DNA from 4 places in the Actinomadura sp. NPDC049382 genome. Region 4 is predicted to be linked to each of the others. Evidence: riboswitches for the same ligand, from Rfam matches in the RefSeq annotation. Region 4 holds a riboswitch; each other region holds the start of a gene.
What was found. Region 4 has a riboswitch for cobalamin ahead of AB0K34_RS28380 (CbtB-domain containing protein). Riboswitches for the same ligand answer to the same signal wherever they lie in the genome.
Positions count from the first base shown of each region.

Region 1: linked by a shared signal. The riboswitch ahead of bluB (5,6-dimethylbenzimidazole synthase) and the one ahead of AB0K34_RS28380 (CbtB-domain containing protein) in region 4 are both predicted to bind cobalamin.
Region 2: linked by a shared signal. The riboswitch ahead of metE (5-methyltetrahydropteroyltriglutamate--homocysteine S-methyltransferase) and the one ahead of AB0K34_RS28380 (CbtB-domain containing protein) in region 4 are both predicted to bind cobalamin.
Region 3: linked by a shared signal. The riboswitch ahead of AB0K34_RS26240 (ABC transporter substrate-binding protein) and the one ahead of AB0K34_RS28380 (CbtB-domain containing protein) in region 4 are both predicted to bind cobalamin.

Region 1 covers NZ_JBFARO010000012.1:1,540-6,492, reverse strand. The annotation lists gene AB0K34_RS10540 (sensor histidine kinase) at 1-1,061, opposite strand, end outside; gene AB0K34_RS10535 (glycosyltransferase 87 family protein) at 1,195-2,373, shown strand; gene bluB (5,6-dimethylbenzimidazole synthase) at 2,270-2,896, opposite strand; cobalamin riboswitch at 2,928-3,123, opposite strand; gene AB0K34_RS10525 (NUDIX domain-containing protein) at 3,142-3,588, opposite strand; gene AB0K34_RS10520 (TetR family transcriptional regulator) at 3,585-4,223, opposite strand; gene AB0K34_RS10515 (SDR family NAD(P)-dependent oxidoreductase) at 4,354-4,953, shown strand, end outside.
Region 2 covers NZ_JBFARO010000047.1:391-5,343, reverse strand. The annotation lists gene AB0K34_RS25350 (serine/threonine-protein kinase) at 1-2,009, shown strand, start outside; gene AB0K34_RS25345 (hypothetical protein) at 2,138-2,638, shown strand; cobalamin riboswitch at 2,636-2,855, shown strand; gene metE (5-methyltetrahydropteroyltriglutamate--homocysteine S-methyltransferase) at 2,970-4,953, shown strand, end outside.
Region 3 covers NZ_JBFARO010000050.1:47,644-52,596, reverse strand. The annotation lists gene AB0K34_RS26255 (ABC transporter substrate-binding protein) at 1-374, opposite strand, end outside; gene AB0K34_RS26250 (ABC transporter ATP-binding protein) at 471-1,262, opposite strand; gene AB0K34_RS26245 (iron ABC transporter permease) at 1,270-2,376, opposite strand; cobalamin riboswitch at 2,574-2,704, shown strand; gene AB0K34_RS26240 (ABC transporter substrate-binding protein) at 2,761-3,804, shown strand; gene AB0K34_RS26235 (iron ABC transporter permease) at 3,810-4,889, shown strand; gene AB0K34_RS26230 (ABC transporter ATP-binding protein) at 4,886-4,953, shown strand, end outside.
Region 4 covers NZ_JBFARO010000059.1:24,713-29,665, forward strand. The annotation lists gene AB0K34_RS28370 (VWA domain-containing protein) at 1-883, opposite strand, end outside; gene AB0K34_RS28375 (CbtA family protein) at 1,097-1,849, opposite strand; gene AB0K34_RS28380 (CbtB-domain containing protein) at 1,858-2,043, opposite strand; cobalamin riboswitch at 2,080-2,225, opposite strand; gene AB0K34_RS28385 (PHB depolymerase family esterase) at 2,281-3,531, opposite strand; gene AB0K34_RS28390 (TerD family protein) at 3,737-4,306, shown strand; gene AB0K34_RS28395 (TerD family protein) at 4,312-4,953, shown strand, end outside.

The sequences.
Region 1 (4,953 bases), on a different contig from region 4:
GCGGGGGACGGCCCGGCGGCGAACTCGCCGCGCAGCAGCGCGACCCGCTCCCGCATCCCGACCAGGCCGTACCCGGCGCCGACCACGCCGCCGCGCCCGTCGTCCGCCACCTCGATCGCGAGCTCGCCGTCGCGGTAGTCGATCGTCACCCGGCAGCGGTCGGTGCCCGCGTGCCGGACGACGTTCGTGACCGCCTCCTGGACGATCCGGTACGCCGAGAGGTCGACGTCCGGCGGAAGCGCCCGCGGCTCCCCCGTCCGGCGGATGTCGACCGCGACCCCGGCGTCCGCGGTCGCCGCCGCCAGCCGGTCGAGGTCGGCCAGGCCCGGGGCGGGGCCGAGCGGAGCGGGGTCGTCGGCGCGCAGCGCGGACAGCATCCGCCGCAGCCCGGACAGGGTGTCGCGGCTGGTGGCCTCGATCGCGCCCAGCGCGTTGCGGGCCTCCGCAGGCTGCGTCTCGATCACCCGTCCGCCCACGCCCGCCTGGATCGCGATGATCCCGATGCTGTGCGCGACCATGTCGTGCAGCTCGCGGGCGATCCGGAGCCGCTCGGCGGCGACGGCCTGCGCGGTCTCCCGCTCGCGCATCTCCTCCGCGTGCGCGCGCCGCACCCGCAGCGAGTTCCCCGTCATCCATACGACGACCATCGCCAGGACGATGGTGAGGAGGAGCACCTCGTCCGCCATCAGGAACGCGGCGACGGACAGGAGTTGCAGGACGCCGGTGACGACCGCCACGGAGCCCGAGACCCAGCGCGGGCGTGTCGCCGCGATGTAGCAGACCGCGAGATCGGTGAGCAGGATCTGCCCACCCGCGACGACGCCGTTCGGCGTCTCCGACAGGGCCAGGATCCAGGAGAAGAGCAGGATCGCGTGGGCCGGGAGGGGGTTGCGCCGCAGCAGCGCGGCGACGAGCACGGTGAGGCCGACGCAGAGCAGGATGTCCAGTTCCCGCGAGAGGAACCGCCCGGTGGAGAGGGCGAGGAACAGGACGCCGGGATAGAGCGCGGCTCCCGACCAGGCGAGAACCGCGCCGCTGAGACGGCGCACTCGGGCTGACATGCGCCGATCGTAACCGCCGGCCGTTCTCCCGCACATTGGCCCGCGGGCGTAATCCCACGGGCTAACGGGCGTTCCGCAAATGTGTGCGACGGCCCGATGCGCGAAAACCGGGCCGATCGACACCGTTATCCGCATGAAACGCTGGATACCACTGCTCTTGGCCATCGAAGTCACAGCAATAGCCGTATTCTCTATCACCTACGACTCGCTGGATTTCCGCATCTACTGGCTGGGCGGAGACGCCATAACCGACGGGACCCGCCTCTACACGGAACAGCTGGCCGACCACTGGTTCACCAACACCCCCTTCTTCGCCACCCTCTTCACCCCCCTCTCCCTGCTGCCGCTCACCCTGGCCCGCGTGATCTGGCAATTCGCCGCACTGGCCGCCTTCATATGGGCATGCCGAATCACGATGAAACTGACCGGCCGCCACGTCCCCCTCATCGCCGTCGTAGCGGCCGGCCTCCTTCTGGAACCGGTCTACCACTCGTTCTTCCTGGGCCAGGTCAACCTCTTCCTGCTGGCCCTCGTCCTGGCCGACATGCACCGCGCCGCCCAAGGCCGCCCCGCCGGAATCGCCATCGGCATCGCGACCGCGATCAAACTGACCCCGGCCATCTTCGTCGTCCTGCTCCTGCTGACGAGGCGCACGAAGGACGCCGTGACCGCCACGGCCACCTTCGCCACGTGCACCCTGCTCGCCTACGTCATCGCACCGGAAGCGTCCCGCGTCTATTGGCTGGACACTTTCTACGACACGTCCCGGGTGGGCGTCCCGTACATCAGCAACCAATCCCCCTACGGCACCCTGAACCGCATATTGCGCGGCACGGCCGAAGTGGGCGACTGGTACACCGCCATCCCGCTGACGATCGCCGCGATCGGCCTGACGATCGCCGTCCTCTGGGCAAGAAGAGGCGACTGGCTGACCGCCACAGCCGTCACAGGCGCGACCGGCCTACTGGTCTCCCCCATCTCCTGGGCGCACCACTGGGTATGGATCGTCCCCGCCCTGGCGGTGCTCCTCAGGAACAACAACCGGAAAACCGCCCTGGCCGCCTACGTCCTCTTCGCGCTCTCCCCGCTCTGGTGGACGCCGCACAACGGCCACCCACTCCAATACGGCTTCCACATCTTCCTGACCCCGATCGCCAACTGCTACCTGCTGGCCGGCGTGGCCTTCCTGACCCACATGGCGATCCGCCTCAGGACCGCCCCGCCCACCGGTCAAGGTGAACTGCGGCATCCAACTCCCGCCGCTGCCGCCACCCGTGCCGTTCGAGATCCGGAGCGGATTGCAGACGGCTGACCGGCCCCAGACACAGCCAGGCGACCGGACGAACGTCCCCCGGAATGCCGAGCAACTCACGCAGGTAAGCCTCGCGGTAGAACGAAACCCACCCCACCCCCAAGCCCTCCGCCATAGCGGCCAGCCACAAGTTCTGAATGGCCAGACAGACCGAGTACAGCCCAGCATCGGCGATCGCATGCCGCCCCAAAACCGCAGGCCCACCCCGAGCAGCGTCATACGTGACCACAACCGAAAGAGTGGACTCCAGAACCCCATCGATCTTGATCTTCCCGAACCGCTCAGCCGCATCCCCTCGCAAACCACGAGCGAACACAGCCCTCTCCCCCTGGACATGCTCATAGAAGGCACGCCGAAGCCGAACGTCCCTCACCAGAATGAAATCCCAGGGCTGCGACAGCCCCACGCTCGGCGCGGCATGCGCCGCCGCGAGCACCCGGTCGAGGACGTCCCGCGGAATGGGCGCACCGGTGAACTCGGCGCGCACATCGCGGCGGCGGTGGATGACGTCGTAAAGCTCCATGGCAGGCTCCCGCTGCGTCGGGCCGCCGCATGGCGGCCGCGTGGAGCGGGGCCGGTCTTCGGACTCCCGGATCGACGCCGGACCGCCCGCCTTCCCAGCCTTCCGGCCAGTGGCCGCGCAAACGCGCATGGACGGCAGCTCCCCGGTCACCGCGGCGGGCCCGTGCCGGATTCACACCGGCTTCCCGATTCTCCCCACGAAGGGGCACCCCGCGTCAGTTCATGCCACCGGCGACTCTACCGCCGTCAAAGCTCACGAACGAAGGCCGCATCAACGAGCCCCAGCCAAGCACCCTGGTCATCTGCGAGCGGCCGCGCCAACGGCAACGACACGAACCGGCAGGCGAACGTCAACCCCGCATCGCCCTCGTCACCATCCACCACGTGCTCCCAGGCGTCCGCCACAGAGGCACCCGCGACAAGATGAAAGAACGACGTCCGGCGAGGCTCCCCAGAACACGGATGCGGCTTCTCCTCTACGGCAACCCGCCGAACAACCGAGACATCGCTCAGCCCCGTCTCCTCAAAAACCTCCCGCAAAACCGCCCGCACCAAGCCTTCACCACCCCTGACACCACCCGCTGGCACCTGAGTCCCCGCTTCCGGCATCCCGACATGATCGAAGACGAGCAACTCAGGACCAGGGTCATACCTGATCACATAAGCGGCGACACGAATCCTGGGCGGGCTCAACCGCCAGGACCGCCCTCCGCTCCCTCAAGCGACAGCCGACCCGGCGGCGGATACGGCAACTCCGGCCGCGACTCAGCGGAAAGCCCATCAAGAGCCAACTCGAGATAACGCCGCCAAGCCTGCGGCTCATGATCCAACAGCGGCGCCGCCGTGTGCTGGATGCCGCTCAGCAGCAGGACCACATCGGTGCCGGTGACATCTGGCCGCACGGCCCCCTGCCGCCGCGCACGGTCGGTGATCTCCTCCGCGACGTCGCGGAGCCGCTGGATCGCCTCCCGCACCTGCTCGCTCTGCAGGGACGGCCGGCCGACGACCTCGCAGAACGCCCGGTCCCTGACGAAGATCTCCACCCCGGCGGCCATGAACTCCCGCAGCGCCCGCCCCGGATCGTCGGCCTCCAGCAGCGCGGTCCCGGTGCTCTCCAGCTCGTCCAGCATGCCGAGCATGATCGCCGCCAGCAGGTCGGCCTTGGAGGAGAAGTGCCGGAAGACCGTGCCCTTGCCCACCCCGGCGCACTCCGCGATCTCGCCGATGGACACCTCGACCCCGCGCTCGGCGAACGTCCGAGCCGCCGCGTCCAGCAGCAGCCGACGGTTCCGCACCGCATCACTGCGCGACGGGACGCTTTTGGCCATGCGCCACTCCTTCCTACAGCGACCACTCTACCTAAGGTGACCAATCGGTCCGCTTATGAGCTCTCTAAGGTGACCGCCCGGTCCGCTTACGGACCGGCCGGAGCGCAGACCGCACATCGAAGGGAAAGTCATGAACGACAAGCTCGCCGGAAAGACCGTCCTGGTCACCGGCGCGTCCTCAGGCATAGGCGAGGCAACCGCACTGGCCCTGTCAGCCGCAGGCGCGGACCTGGCCGTCGGCGCCCGCCGAGCCGACCGCCTGGCGACCCTCGCGGACAAGGCACCAGGCGAGGTACTTCCCCTGAACCTGGACGTGACAGACCAGCAGTCAGTGCAGGCCGCAGTAGCGGCGACCGTTGAACACTTCGGCGGCCTGGACGTCCTGGTGAACAACGCCGGGGTAATGCTCAGCGGCCCGATCGCAGGCGCCGACACCACCGAATGGACCCGCATGGTCGAAACGAACCTGCTCGGCTCGATGTACGCCGTCCACGCGGCCCTGCCGCACCTGCTGAAGAGCAAGGGCACCGTCCTCCAGGTCTCCTCGACGTCAGGACGGATCGCATCAGCGGGCGGCGCCGTCTACGCCGCGACAAAGTTCGGCATCAACGCATTCTCCGAAGCACTCCGGCAAGAGGTGACCGCCCAAGGCGTCCGGGTGGTGATCGTGGAACCGGGCTTCGTCTCGACCGAACTGGCCGACCACATCTCCGACCCGGCAACCCGGGCA
Region 2 (4,953 bases), on a different contig from region 4:
CGGTGGCCATCAAGGTCGTGCGGCCCGAGCTTGCCGGAGACCATGATTTCCGTGCCAGGTTCCGAAGCGAGGTCGAGGCCGCCCAGAAGGTCAGCGGCGCGTTCACCAGCCCGGTCGTCGAGGCGGAACCCGACGGCACCGTCCCGTGGCTGGCGATCGCGTACGTCAACGGCCTCAGCCTGAAGGAGACGATCGAGCGGTACGGGCCCATGCCCGAGCCGCTGCTGCGCACCCTGGGCGCCGGACTGGGCGAGGCCCTGATCGCGATCCACGCGGCGGGACTGCTGCACCGCGACCTCAAACCGGCCAACATCCTGCTCGCCAAGGACGGCCCCAAGGTCATCGACTTCGGCATCAGCAAGGCCGCCGACACCGCCACGCTCACCGCGGAGGGCCAGTTCATCGGCTCCCCCGGCTACATGTCCCCCGAGCAGATCCGCGGAACGCGGCTCACACCGGCCGCCGACGTGTTCGCCTACGGCGCCGTGCTGGCCTTCGCCGCCACCGGCCGCCCGCCGTTCGGCAAGGGCGCGGTCCCCACGATCATCCATAGGACCCTGCACGAAGAACCCGACCTGCGCGGCGTACCGGCCTCCCTGGCACAGCTGGTGACCGCCTGCCTCAGCCGGGACCCCGACCGGCGTCCGCCCGCGAAGCTGCTGCCGACGCTGCTGGCCGCCCAACCGGCCACGGCCGGCTGGCTCCCCGGCGACATGGGCGAGGAGCTGCGGCAGCGGGAGGACACCCTCGTCCTGGACCTGCGGACGCTCGCCAGGGCCCACACCCGGCGACGGCTGCTGATCGGCGGGGCCGCCGCCGCTGGACTGGCCGTCATCGGCGGCGGAACCGCCGCGGCACTGGCCGCGACCCAGGACGGGAAGGGGCATCGTCTCTCCCCGCCGAAGTTGCTGTGGCGAACCGCGATCGACGACGAGGACGACGTCACCCTCGACGTCCTTTCCCGCTCCATCATCTCGTCCGCCGACAGGGTCTTCGAGGACGAGGTCCGCTGCTACTCGCTGGCCACCGGACGGCAGATCTGGACCCGAGGCAACCAGACGCTCATCGGCCCGACGCTCATCTACACGATGGCCGGCTCCCGCATGGTCGCCATGGACGAGTCCCAGACGGTCAAGTGGACCTACAACGCACCCACGAAATACCGGTTCCCCGAACTCATGGTGTCGGCCGACAGGCTGCTGGCTCTGAGCGGGGATCGAACGATCACCGGCCTGGACCCCACCACCGGCCGCCGCCTCTGGATCCGCCAATGGCCGCAGGCGTCGTCCACCATCCTCCACGGCATCCAGGGACGCACCCTCCTCGGCCAGACGGCCAAGGAGAAAGGCGAGAACCAGTACCACGCACTCGACATCACCACGGGCGCCGTCCGATGGTCCAAGCCGCGCGAGACGATGCTCATGGTGCCGGGCGACGGTGACCTGATCTTCAGCAGTTCCTCCCACACCACTCTCGACGCGTTGTCGGTCGACACCGGCCAGAAGGTCTGGAGCGCCGACCTTCCCAACGCCGCAAAGGACCCGGACAACAAGGACGCGCTCTCCCTCAACGCGACCGTGGCCAATGGACTGGTCTACATGAACGGGCCGACCATCTACGCCTTGGACGCGGCCACCGGCCGACAGCGGTGGACCTACACGCCGGCCTCACCCGGCGGCCACGCCTTCCTACTCGACGGAAGACGCGCCTACATCCTGGACAGCCCGCATCTGGTCGCCCTCGATGCCCGCACAGGCAAGCGTCTCTGGTCCGTCAACACCCCCGCGTCCAAGACCGTCCCACTGATCGCCGCCGGCGGGCTGATCTGCACCGGCGTGGCAGGCACCACGAACTCGGGACTCTATGCGTGGGACGCCATGACCGGCGAAATCATCTGGAACTACCCCATGACAACCCCCGCCTCTACCGAGCAATGGGAATTCAGCACCAACGGCCGCATCCTCGCCGCCGCACACGGCAACGCACTCCTCGCCTTTCGCCTCGTCTGAACTAATGGCGGCCCAAGAGGCGAGTCAAACACCACCACAGTCGCAACGCCCCGCCCACACTGTGGCCCACCCTGCTTCGATGACAGGTGTCCATCCCGAACGGCGACCGCATGTGATCAAATGATGGCATGAACGCGATCTGGGGAAGCGTCGTCGCCGTGGTGGGCACACTGCTAGGCGTGCTGGTCTCTGCCATGACTCAGCGATGGAACTCCACCCGTTCCGAGCGCCTCACACGAGAGCGGCAGCTATGGGAGGAACAACTCACCGCGTTCAGCAGCTTCGCCGGCGCGCTCGTCGACTATCGCCGCGCCGAGTACGACCGTGCCCACAGAAGTTTGGACGCACCTGATTCCACTGCCCATCAGAACGCTCGCGAAGAATCCTATCGCGCACGCGCAACAGCCCAGCAGGAATTGTTCCGCGTTCAACTTCTGTCCGACAGTACTGGGCTGTTCCAATTGGCGGAGCAGGCTTTCGTCGCCACCGAGGAGATTCACGAAGCAGCCACCAAAGAAGAAGTGAAAAACAACGGCGAGCGGGCAAAGCAGGCACTCGCCGTCTTCGTTGAAGAGGCAGGCGGCCTGGTCCGCAGACCACATTGGCCGTCGGCCGGTGTGCAGGGCTAGACTCGTTGTGCGGATGGTTCACCCGCGCCCTGGCGGTGCGGGTGTCGCAAGAGGGAACCCGGTGAGAATCCGGGACTGCCCCGCAGCGGTGAGCGGGAACGACCGCCGTCATAGGCACTGGGCCCACGGTCTGGGAAGCGACGGCCAGTAGGACGCCCTACTCTGGTAGGAGCGACGCCCGCGAGTCCGAAGACCTGCCTCCGCCCGCGCGCCGGCCGGTGCGCGGTGGTCTGCGGCCTCGTGGGAGGGTCGGCGGCCGGCGCACACGCATGCATGGCGTGGGTCCGTCCCCTTCCGCAGCGCCGCCCGTGGCACAGCGAGGGAAGCCGCCATGAGAACCACGATCCTCGGATATCCCCGTATCGGGGCGAACCGTGAACTGAAGTCCGCCACCGAGGACTACTGGGCCGGACGCATCGACGCCTCCGCCCTGGAGAAGGCCGCCGCGGACCTGCGCGGCTCCGTGTGGAGGGAACTGCACGACGCGGGCCTGGACATGGTCCCGTCCAACACGTTCTCGTACTACGACCAGGTTCTCGACACCAGCGTGCTGGTCGACGCGGTACCCGACCGCTACCGGCACCTGGACGGGCTGGACCGGTACTTCGCCATGGCGCGCGGCGTCCAGGACGTCCCGGCGCTGGAGATGACCAAGTGGTTCGACACCAACTACCACTACATCGTCCCCGAACTCGGTCCGGACACCCGGTTCCGGCTGGCCGAGGGCGCCGACGCCAAGCCGCTGGCGGAGTATCGGCAGGCCAGGGCGCTGGCCATCGAGACGCGGCCGGTGCTCGTCGGCCCCCTCACGTACCTGCTGCTCGCCAAGTCCGCTCCGGGGGCGCCCGCGGGGTTCCGTCCGCTCGACCTGCTCGACGGGCTGGTGGACGTGTACGCGGAGCTGCTGGAGAGGCTGGCCGGGGCCGGCACCGATTGGGTGCAGTTGGACGAGCCCGTCCTGGTCGGTGACCGGACCGACGAGGAACTCGCCGCGCTCGAACGCGCCTACGCGCGGCTGGGCGGGCTGCCGGCCAGGCCGCGCCTGCTCGTCGCCACCTACTTCGGCACCGTCGGCGCCGACGCGCTGCGCGTTCTCGGCGGCACCCGCGTGGAGGCCGTCGGCCTCGACCTCGTCGCCGGGCCGCGCAACGTGGACGTGCTCGCCTCGATCGGCGGACTGCCGCGCAAGACCGTCGTCGCGGGCGTGGTGGACGGCCGCAACGTCTGGCGCGCCGACCCGCACCGCGCCAAGGCCGCCTACGCGGTGCTGCTGGGCCTGGCCGACCAGGTGATCGTGAGCACCTCCTGCTCACTGCAGCACGTCCCGATCGACCTGGACGCCGAGACCGGCCTCGATCCGGCGGTGCGGGAACGGCTGGCGTTCGCGCGGCAGAAGGTCGCCGAGGTCGTCGCACTCGGCGAGGCGCTGCGCCTGGAGAAGCCTCCCGCCGACGCTCGGACGCAGGCTCCTTCGCCGGACGTCGACGACGGCGTCCGGGCCCGCGTGGCCACGCTCGCCGACGCTCGCCGCGGTGGCCGCGCCACCCGGTTCACCGCCCAGCGGGACGCGCTGAAGCTGCCCGAGCTGGCGACGACCACGATCGGCTCCTTCCCGCAGACCTCCGCCATCCGCAAGGTCCGCGCCGACCACCGGGCGGGCCGTATCACCGACGACGCCTACGAAGCGGCGATGCGGGACGAGATCGCCCGGGTCATCGCGCTGCAGGAGGACCTCGGCCTCGACGTGCTCGTCCACGGCGAACCCGAACGCAACGACATGGTCCAGTACTTCGCCGAGCGGCTCGACGGCTACGCCGCCACCGAGCACGGATGGGTGCAGTCCTACGGCTCCCGGTACGTGCGGCCGCCGATCCTGCACGGCGACGTCGCCCGTCCCCGGCCGATGACCGTCGCATGGGCCGCCTACGCACAGTCGCTGACGGACAAGCCGGTCAAGGGCATGCTGACCGGCCCGGTCACCATGCTCGCCTGGTCGTTCGTCCGCGACGACCAGCCGCTCGCCGACACCGCCCGCCAGGTCGCCCTCGCGCTGCGCGACGAGATCGCCGATCTGGAGGCGGCCGCCATCCGGATCGTCCAGGTCGACGAACCCGCGCTGCGGGAACTGCTGCCCCTGCGCCGGGCCGACCACGCCGCCTACCTCCGCTGGGCCGTCGCCGCGTTCCGGCTGGCCACCTCAGGCGCCGCCGACACCACCCAGGTCCACACCCACATGTGCTACTCCGAGTTCGGCGAGATCATCGACGCGATCGGTGATCTGGACGCCGACGTCACCAGCGTCGAGGCCGCCCGCT
Region 3 (4,953 bases), on a different contig from region 4:
CCGGCCGCGGCGAGCGACTCCCGCGTGACGCCCTCCGGCAGGCCGAGCAGCAGGTCGGGCTCCTGCGCGATGATCGCCTCGGTGGAATCCTCAGGTGCCCGTCGGAGCCGAGCCGGTCGGTGAGGGACGGGACCTTGGCGACCGCCGCGAGGGTCTGCTCGGAGTAGTACTCCGGGGGGAACTTCCCGGCCCGCGAGCCCAGCCGGTCCAGGACGCCGAGCGAGGACAGGTACTGCAGCGGGGCACTGTTGACGATCATGGCGCGGGTGGGCGCCCTGTCCACCCTCACGTCCACCCCGCAGTTCTTGACGGTGAGGGGGTAGCTCACGGCCGTGCCGCCCCGGCCGTCCGCCTCCGGGCCGGCCGAGCCGCATCCGGCCAGCGCGGCGGCCAGCAGTCCGGCCCCGGCCCAGGCGAGGAATCGCTTCATCTGGCGCATCGCTCCTTGCGGTGGTCGTCCGGCGTTCTGGTCAACGGGTGGTCGGGGACGGCGCGGCGGCCGCGGCGTCGAGCGGGTGGAAGAGGAACTGGATGCCGCGGGAGGTCTCCAGGCGTTCGACGCCGACGCCGTAGACGCCTTCGAGGAGTTCGGGCGTCAGGACGTCGGCGCACGGGCCGTGCGCGAGGACCCTGCCCCGCTGGAGGACCAGGACGTCGTCGCAGTACCGCGCGGCCAGGTTGAGGTCGTGGAGGACGATGACCGTGGTGATGCCGAGCCCGCGGACCATGGCGAGCAGTTCGTGCTGGAACCGGATGTCAAGGTGGTTGGTCGGCTCGTCGAGCACCAGGTGCGCGGGCTGCTGCGCCAGCGCGCGGGCGATCATCACGCGCTGCTTCTCGCCGCCGGACAGCCGGACGAAGATCCGGTCCGCCAGGTGCCGGGCGCCGACCCTGCGCAGCGCGGCCGCCGCGATCCGGTGGTCGTCGGCGCCGTTGCGGGAGAACGTCGACTGGTGCGGGGCCCGGCCGAGCATGACCATGTCGGCCACGGTCATCGGCAGGTCGCCTCCCGGCTCCTGCAGTACGACGGCGACCCGCCGGGCGAGTTCGCGGTGGGGCACGGAGTCCAGGGGGCGCCCATCGAGCAGCACCTGCCCGCTGCGGGGCGGCACGATCCCGGTGAGCATCCGGACCACGGTGGTCTTGCCGCTGCCGTTGGGACCGAGCAGCCCGAGGACCCGGCCGGATTCGGCCCGCACGTCGATGTCGCGCACCACGGTCGTCGCGCCGTAGGCGTAGCTGAGCCCGCGTCCTTCGATCATGGCTGTCTCACTCGCTTCCGGCGTGCGGGCGGCGGACCAGGATGAGCAGGAACGGCGCCCCGACCAGCGCGGTGATGATGCCGATCGGCAGTTCCTGCGGGCTGAGGACCATGCGGGCGGCCAGGTCGGCCCACAGCAGGAAGGTCGCACCGATCAGTGCGGCGACCGGGACCGCCCTCCGGTGCGTGGCCCCCACGATGCGCCGCGCCAGGTGCGGGATCACCAGCCCGACGAAGCCGATGCTGCCCGACGAGGCCACCAGCACCCCGACCGCCAGCGACACCAGGACCAGCAGCACCAGGCGGAACCGCGCCGGCGCGACGCCCAGGGTGTGCGCGGTCTCGTCCCCGATCGCGAGCGCGTCCAGGCGGCGCCCCCACAGCGTGAGCAGGGCGGTCACGAGGACGACGGCCGCCACGACCACGAACAGCGGCGCCGACCAGTGCGCGAGCGCCAGCGTGCCCAGCAGCCAGAACAGCACCGACCGCGACCCCTCGGCCGAATCGGACGCGAAGATCAGGAAGCTGGTCAGCGCGTAGAGCGCGTAGCCGACGGCCACCCCGGTCATCAGCAGCCGGGTCGAGGTGATCCGCCCGGCGACGCGGGCGATCACGAAGACCAGCAGCGCGGCGGCCAGCGCGCCCAGGAACGCCGCGATCTGCAGCGCGTGCTCGCCCCAGCCCGCGCCGAACCCGAACAGGATCGCGGCGGCGGCTCCCGTCGAGCCGCCGGAGTTGACCCCCAGCAGGTACGGGTCGGCGAGCATGTTGCGCACCATCGCCTGCAGCGCCATGCCGGTGACGGCGAGCCCGGCGCCGACCGCCGCCCCCAGCAGGACGCGCGGCAGCCGGACCCGCCACACGATCGAGTCGTGCGCCGGTCGCCAGGTGACCTCGGCCGGGGCGCCGATCAGGTGGTGGCCGACGACGTCGAGGACGGTCGCCGGCGGCACCACCACCGCGCCCGTCCCGACCGCCGCGACGGCCGTGGCGAGGAAGACCGCCAGGAGCCCGAGCAGGAGCAGCAGGTACCGGCGCCGGCGGGAGGACGCGCCCAGGTCGTCGAGGTCGGGGGCCACGGCCGCGGCGGACGGGGCCACCGGTGACGGAGTCATGCATCCCCTCAGTTATTGCAAGTTATATGCAGTAACTAAGAACATGCAGTAGTGATCTGTCAAGGAAGATCATCGTGTGACGAACCGCTCATCGGAGGCCGACCGGCGCAAAGGGCCCGGCGGACCGGGCGGGCGCCCGGCCGGGGACCGGGCACGCGCGCCGCATGTGTCACGATGTGCGGAGTAGGCGACGGCGGAACGAGGAAGCCGGTGCGAATCCGGCGCGGTCCCGCCACTGTGATCGGCGAGCGGATCCCGAACCATGCCACTGCCCGCGCCTGCGGGTGGGAAGGCCGGGACGAGCGTTGACCCGAGAGCCAGGAGACTCACGCGGTCGCCTCCTCGGAACAACTGGGGCGGATCTCCCCAGGGAGGAGGGGCTGTATGCCCATGGGTTCAGCGTTCCCCGCACGGCTGCGCGAGTCCGCGCCGGTAAGGGCGACGCGGGCGCGCGGTAGGCGGGCCCTGGCTTCGCTGATGGCACTGGTGCTGCTGTCGGCCGGATGCGGCGGCGCGGCGGGCACCGCCGACGGGCAGGCCGGCGCGGCGCCTCCCGGCTTCCCCGTGACGGACGCCAACTGCGGCGTGACCACCACCTATCAGCGGCCGCCGCAGCGGGCGGTCTCGCTCAACCAGCACGCGACCGAGGTGATGCTGGCGCTCGGCCTGGAGAAGTCGATGGTCGGCACCGGCTACCTCGACGACGCGGTCCTGCCGGAGTTCCGGCGGGCCTACGACGGGGTGAAGGTGCTCTCCAAGGAGTACCCCTCCTACGAGACGCTGCTCGCGGCCGAACCCGACCTGGTGTACGGGGGCTGGACGAGCGCCTTCGACGAGAAGGAGGGCCGCGGCCGGGCGGCGTTGCGGAAGGCCGGCATCGCCACCCGCCTGAACATCGAGGAATGCCCCGAGGGGCCGGTGACCATGGCCACCGTCGAGCAGGAGATCCGGACCGTCGCGAAGATCTTCGGCGTCCCGGACCGGGCGGAACGCCGGCTCGCCTCGATGCGCGCCGTCCTGGACGGGGTGAAGCGCAGGCTGGCGGGCGCTGCCCCGGTCAAGGTGGCCGTCTACGACAGCGGCGACAAGACCGTCTTCACCGCGGGCGGCGCCGGGATCGGCAACGAGATGATCCGGCTCGCGGGCGGCGCCAACCTGTTCGCCGACGTGGACAAACCGTACGGGGACGTCTCGTTCGAGCAGTTCGCCGAGCGCGCGCCGGACGTCGTCCTCATCTACGACTACGGCGAGCAGTCCGCCGAGGACAAGAAAACGTTCCTGCTGCGCACTCCCGCGATCAAGGACGTCCCCGCCATCAAGAACCGGCGGTTCGCGGTGCTGCCGCTGTCGTCCACGGTGACGGGGGTGCGCGTCGCGGACGCGGTGGACTCGCTGGCCCGGCAACTGCATCCGGACCGCTTCGCGTGACCGGCCTGGCCGAGGCCCGCGGCTCCGGCGTCCGGACGGCGCCGGCCGCGCCCGGTCCGCGCCGCCGGCTCCCCTACGCGCTGGTGCTGGCGCTGCTGGCGGCGCTGGTGCTGGCGGCGGCGACGGCCGGGATCGCGGCCGGCTCGGTGCGGCTGCCGCCTGGGCAGGTCTGGGGCATCCTGCTGCACCGCCTGCATCCGGCGCTGGCCGACCCGGCCTGGCCGCCCGTCCGCGAGACGATCGTGCTGGACGTCCGGCTCCCCCGCGTGCTGCTGTGCGGGGTGGTCGGCGCGGGCCTGTCGGTGTGCGGGACGGCGCTGCAGGCGCTGGTGCGCAACCCCCTCGCCGACCCGATGCTGCTCGGGGTGTCGTCCGGCGCGACGGTCGGGGCGGTCCTGGTCGTGGTGCTGCACGTGGCCTGGTTCGGCATGTTCTCGCTGCCGCTGGCCGCGTTCGGCGGCGCGCTGCTCGCGCTGCTCCTGGTGTACTCCCTGGCCCGCTCCGGCGGCCGGATGACGACCGTGCGGCTGGTGCTGGCCGGCGTCGCGACGGCGGAGGTGCTGTCGGCGGTGGCCAGCTACCTGATCATCACGTCCGACGACCCGCGCGGGGCCGAGGCGGCGCTGCGCTGGACGCTCGGCGGACTGGCCGGCACCACCTGGACCGTCCTGTGGATCCCGGCGGCCGCGGTGCTCGCCGGGACGGCGGTGCTGCTCGGGCTGTCCCGGCCGCTCAACCTGCTGCTGGCCGGGGAGGAGGCCGCCGCGTCCCTCGGCCTGGACGTGCACCGCTTCCGCGCGGCCGCGTTCGTGCTGGTCGCCCTGATGATCGGCACGGTCGTCGCGGTCAGCGGCTCGATCGGCTTCGTCGGCCTGATCATGCCGCACGCCGTCCGGCTGCTGGTCGGCGCCGACCACCGCCGCGCGCTGCCCGCCGCGGCGCTGCTCGGCGCGGCCTTCCTCATCGCCGCCGACCTGGCCGCGCGGACCCTGATCAGTCCCGAGGAGATCCCGGTCGGGATCCTCACCGCCCTGGTCGGCGGGCCGTTCTTCCTGTACCTGATGCGCCGGAGGGCGGCCCGATGACCCCGGCGAGCGCCGCGCCCGGAAGCCTGCGCGCCGAGGAGGTCTCGGTCGTCATCGGCGGGCG
Region 4 (4,953 bases):
TCCGGCCCCGCCAGGCCGCGTGCGCCATCGCGGCGTTCGCCGTGACGATGTCGGCGCGCAGCCCGTCCACCTCGAATCCCGCGCACACGGCCGCGATCTGCTCCAGCCGCTCGTCCGGCAGCCGGACGCCGCCGAGCCGCGCGCGGGCCTCCGCGATCCGCGCGGCGAGATCGGACTCGGCGCCGGCCCACCGCGCCGCGAACGCCTCCGGGGCAGCGTCGAACGCCAGCCGCCGCCGGACGACCTCCGCACGCTCGCGCGGCTCCCGCGACGCGGCCACCTCCACCGTCAGCCCGAACCGGTCGAGGAGCTGCGGCCGCAGCTCGCCCTCCTCGGGATTCATCGTCCCGACCAGCAGGAACCGGGCCGCGTGCCGGACCGACAGCGACTCGCGCTCCACATAGCAGGTGCCGAGCGCGGCGGCGTCCAGGAGCAGGTCCACCAGGTGGTCGTGCAGCAGGTTCACCTCGTCGACGTACAGGACGCCCCGGTGCGCCGCCGCGAGCAGTCCCGGCTCGAACGCCTTCACGCCCTCGGTCAGCGCCCGCTCCACGTCCAGCGACCCGGCGAGCCGGTCCTCGGACGCGCCGACCGGCAGCTCCACCAGCGCGGACGGCCGCCGCTCCGCCGGGCCGCCCGGCTCGTGCGGGCCGTCCGGGCAGGACGGGTCCGGCGCCGCCGGGTCGCACGCGAAGCGGCAGCCCGCGACGACGTCCACGGCGGGCAGCTGGGCCGCGAGCGCCCGCACGATCGTCGACTTCGCGGTGCCCTTCTCACCCCGCACCAGCACCCCGCCGACGCGCGGCGAGACGGCGTTGAGGAGCAGCGCCAGCTTCAGGTCGTCCAGGCCGACGACGGCGCTGAACGGATACAGGGCGGTCAAGGAACCACCTTCCGGTTGACGTGGACGACCCGCCGACTGCTCGGAGCAGCGGCGAGCCGCGTGGTGGACAGGGGCGCGAGCTCGAAGCGGCCGACACCGGCGGCACCCAGGCCGCCGACGCCACGTGCCGGACGAACAGCCCCCGTGGGGCGGGCACCCCATTCAGGCAGGCACCCCGTTCAAACAGGCGCCCGGTTCAAGCAGGCGCCCCGTTCAAGCAGGTACCGGGGCGGGACGACGGGCGGCCCGGTCGCAGGCCCACCCGAACAGCGCGCCGAACGACGCCCAGAACACCAGCTGCGTCCCGAGCGAGGTGATGCGGAACTCCCACAGCAGCGTGGCGGGGAACCCGTCGGGCACCTCGTCCACCCCCGGCAGCAGCAGCGACGCGACGGCCACCGGGACGACGAAGGCGAGCACGGCCGCCGGCCACCGCGCCCACGGCCCGCCGGGCACGCGCCGCGCCGTGGTCACCGCGATCGCGGTCGCGAGCAGCCCGACGCCGATCATCGCCAGGTACAGCAGGGTGCGGCCGTTGATGGTCTCGGGATCGCCCACCGCGGGCGGGTTCGCCGGATACTTCAGGAACGGGACGAGGATGACGGCGGCGAAGCCGGTCCCGGCGGCGGCGAGCGCGAGCCCACCGTCCGACTCCGGACCGACCCGCCCGCGCAGCCCCGCGTAGACGAGCGCGAACACGCCGCCGACGGCGACCCCGTACAGGCCGGTGGCGAGGAACAGCCCGGCCTTCTGCGTGCCGCGGCTCACCTCTTCCTCGTGAGCGTGCCCCTGTCCACCGTGCCCCTGTCCACTGTGCTCGTGAACATGCTCGTGGGCGGCGGCGGCGTTCTCCAGTGCGATCGCCTCGTCGATGCGCGGCTCACCGGCCGCGAAGGCGAAGACGCCCGCGACGAGGCCGGCCAGCAGGCCCAGAAGAAGGCCCCTGACCAGCAGGGTGCGTACCATGCGGCGGCCTAGTGGCAGGGCACGGCGAGCAGGTGCCGGCCGTCGTGCATCAACTCGTGCAGGTAGCCGCCCGCCTGCGACACGGCGCCGTTGTCCATCAGGACGAGGTAGCCGATCAGCAGCAGCACGGGCACCGCGAGCAGCCACGGAGCGATTCGGGGAAGGGGGATGGTGCGGGCACTGAGCGTGCTCACGGAGCCTCCATGAGGGATCTAGCGCGTCCCGGACAATGAGGTCGCGGCCACCCGAGCGACCTGGCTCCCGGGATCGTCGTCCCGGATACAGTGGCGCGTCCGCACCGGCATCTCACCGGATTTCCCTCGGGCAACCGTGAATCAAGCGAACCGTACGGGCCGCCCGGACCGCTGTCAACAGCCCGGTGTCCGGCCCGTGCGGAGCGGGGGCGGGCCGCCCCGCACGGGCGCGAACCGTCAGGAGGCGGCGCAGGCGGCGCCGTTGAGCGTGAACGCGGACGGCGCGCCGGTGCCGCCGGTGTGGGTGGCCTGGAAGCCGATCCCGACGGATCCTCCGGCGGGGATCGCGGCGTTGTAGGACACGTTCGTCGCGGTCACCGCGCCGCTCGTCGGCCGGTAGGCGGCGCCCCACCCGGAGGTGATCGTCTGCCCGGCGGGGAGCGTGAAGCCGAGCGTCCAGCCGTTGATCGCCGCGGACCCGGTGTTGGTGATGGTGATGCTCGCCACGAGCCCGGTGTTCCACGCGTTCACCGCGTAGGAGACGGCGCAGTCGCCGTCCCCGGGCGGCTCGGTGGTGCCGCCCTGGTCGAGGCCGAAGAACTGGATCGCCCGCTGCGCCATGCCGGACGCCAACAGGTTGTGGCCGACGCCCTGCAGGGAGTACGCCTCGACCTTGTCTCCGTAGCGGGTGCGGGTCCAGCCCTGCTGCGGCTGGTCGGTCGAGGTCGGCGTCGTCGACAGGCCGTGGACGTTCGTCCACTGGTCGATCTCCTCGCCGAAGTTGGGGTAGCGCAGCGTGTCGTCGGCGGTGCCGTGCCACAGCTGCACCCGCGGCCGGGTCCCGGAGTAGCCGGGGTAGGCGGAGCGGGCGATGTCGCCCCATTCCTGCGGCGTCTTGAGGACCGTCCCGTTGGCGCACGCGCTGTTCCAGCCGGAGCCGTCGGCGGTGGCGAAGCAGCCGTCGGGCACCCCCGCGAACGCCGCGCCCGCGGCGAACACGTCCGGGTAGTTCGCCAGCATCACGTTCGTCATCATCGCGCCGGACGACACCCCGGTGACGAACACGCGCGACGCGTCCCCGCCGTACCGCTGGAGCGCGTACCGGACCATCGACATGATCCCGACCGGGTCGCTCCCGCCGTCGCGCCGCAGCGCCTGCGCCGACGACACGTCGAAGCAGCTTCCGCTGCGCGTCGCGGACGGGTAGACGACGACGAACCCGTACTGGTCGGCCAGCCGCGCGAACTCCGTGCCCGAGTACATCGCCGGCCCCGACCCGGTGCACCAGTGGATCGCCAGCAGGACGGGAGGCTTCTCCTGGACGCGGTCGGGGATGTACACGTGCATTCGCAACCCGGTCGGGTTCGTCCCGAAACTGGTGACCTCCGTCAAGGCCGCCGCCGAGGCCGGCGGCCCCACGAGCACCGCCGCCGCCGCGACCAACACGCCCATCAGCACGCCTAAGACCCGCAGCAGTAAGACCCGCACCAGAACCACCCTTTTCCCGATCACAATTCGCAGGTGGAACGTCACTATGCGGCGGCGCGCGCGGAATGGACAAGCGACCTTCCACCGGTTTCACGGGCGGAACCGGGAACGAGGTGACAACACGGCGGGCGGACTGGAAGGCTTTGCGTCCGGGCCGGCGCACTCTCGGGTCAGCGCGGCACAGGACGGCGAGGAGGCGACGGCTGTGACGGTGTCGATGGTGAAGGGCCAGCGGATCTCGCTGGAGAAGCCCGGCGGCGCGCTCAGCATGGTCCGGATGGGCCTGGGCTGGGATGCGGTGAAGAAGAAGGGGTTCTTCGGCTCCCGTGAGCGGGACATCGACCTCGACGCGTCCTGCGTCCTGTTCGCCGACCAGAACCTCGCGGACGTCGTCTACTTCGGCAAGCTCGTCAGCGACGACGGCTCCGTCCGGCACACCGGCGACAACCTGACCGGGGCGGGCGACGGCGACGACGAGTCGGTCATCGTCGACCTGAACCGCCTCCCGGTGCACGTCACCTCGCTGGTGTTCACGGTCAGCTCGTTCAACGGCCAGACGTTCAACGAGGTGGAGAACGCGTTCTGCCGGCTCGTCAACGAGATGGACGGCGGCGAGCTCGCCCGGTACACGCTGACCGGCGGCGGCGCCCACACCGCGATGGTCATGGCCCGCATCTACCGGCACGGCGGCGCCTGGAAGATGAACGCGATCGGCGAGCCCTGCCACGGCCGCACGTTCCAGGACATGCTCCCGGCGATCGCGGCCCACGCCTGACGCCGATGACCGAACTCGCCCGCGGCGCCAACGCGGCACTGACCGCCCGGCGGGTGACCGCGACGGTCTCCAGCGCCGTGCCCGTCGACGTCAGCGCCCTGCTCGTCGGCCCCGACCTGCGCGTCCGCTCGGACGCCGACCTGGTGTTCTTCAACGCCCCGCAGGCGCCGGGCGTCCGCTGGTCGGACGCCGGCGGCCAGCGCGTCGACCTCGACCTCGACGCGGTCCCCGCCGAGGTCGCCGCGGTGCTCATCGCGGTCAGCCTCGCCGGGGGCACGTCGTTCGGGGCGGAGCCCCCGCGGGTGCTGCTGACCGCCGACGGCGCCGCGGTCGCCGCGTTCACCGTCCCCGGCCTCGGCCCCGAGCAGGCGATCATCGGCCTGGAGGTCTACCGCCGCGCCGGCGGATGGAAGGTGCGCGCGGTGGGCCAGGGCTACGCCGGCGGCCTCGCCGAACTGGTCGCCGCGCACGGCATAGAGGTGGACGACCCGGGGCCCCCGCCGCCCGCAGAGGCACAGTCGGTACAAGCCCCGCAGCCGCCGCCCGTCCAGCCGCAGCCCGTGCGGCCGCCGTCAGCGGCCGCACCGCCGCCGGTACCGCCGCCGGTACCGCCTCCGGCGCCGCCGCCCGATTCGGAGGTCGACTAC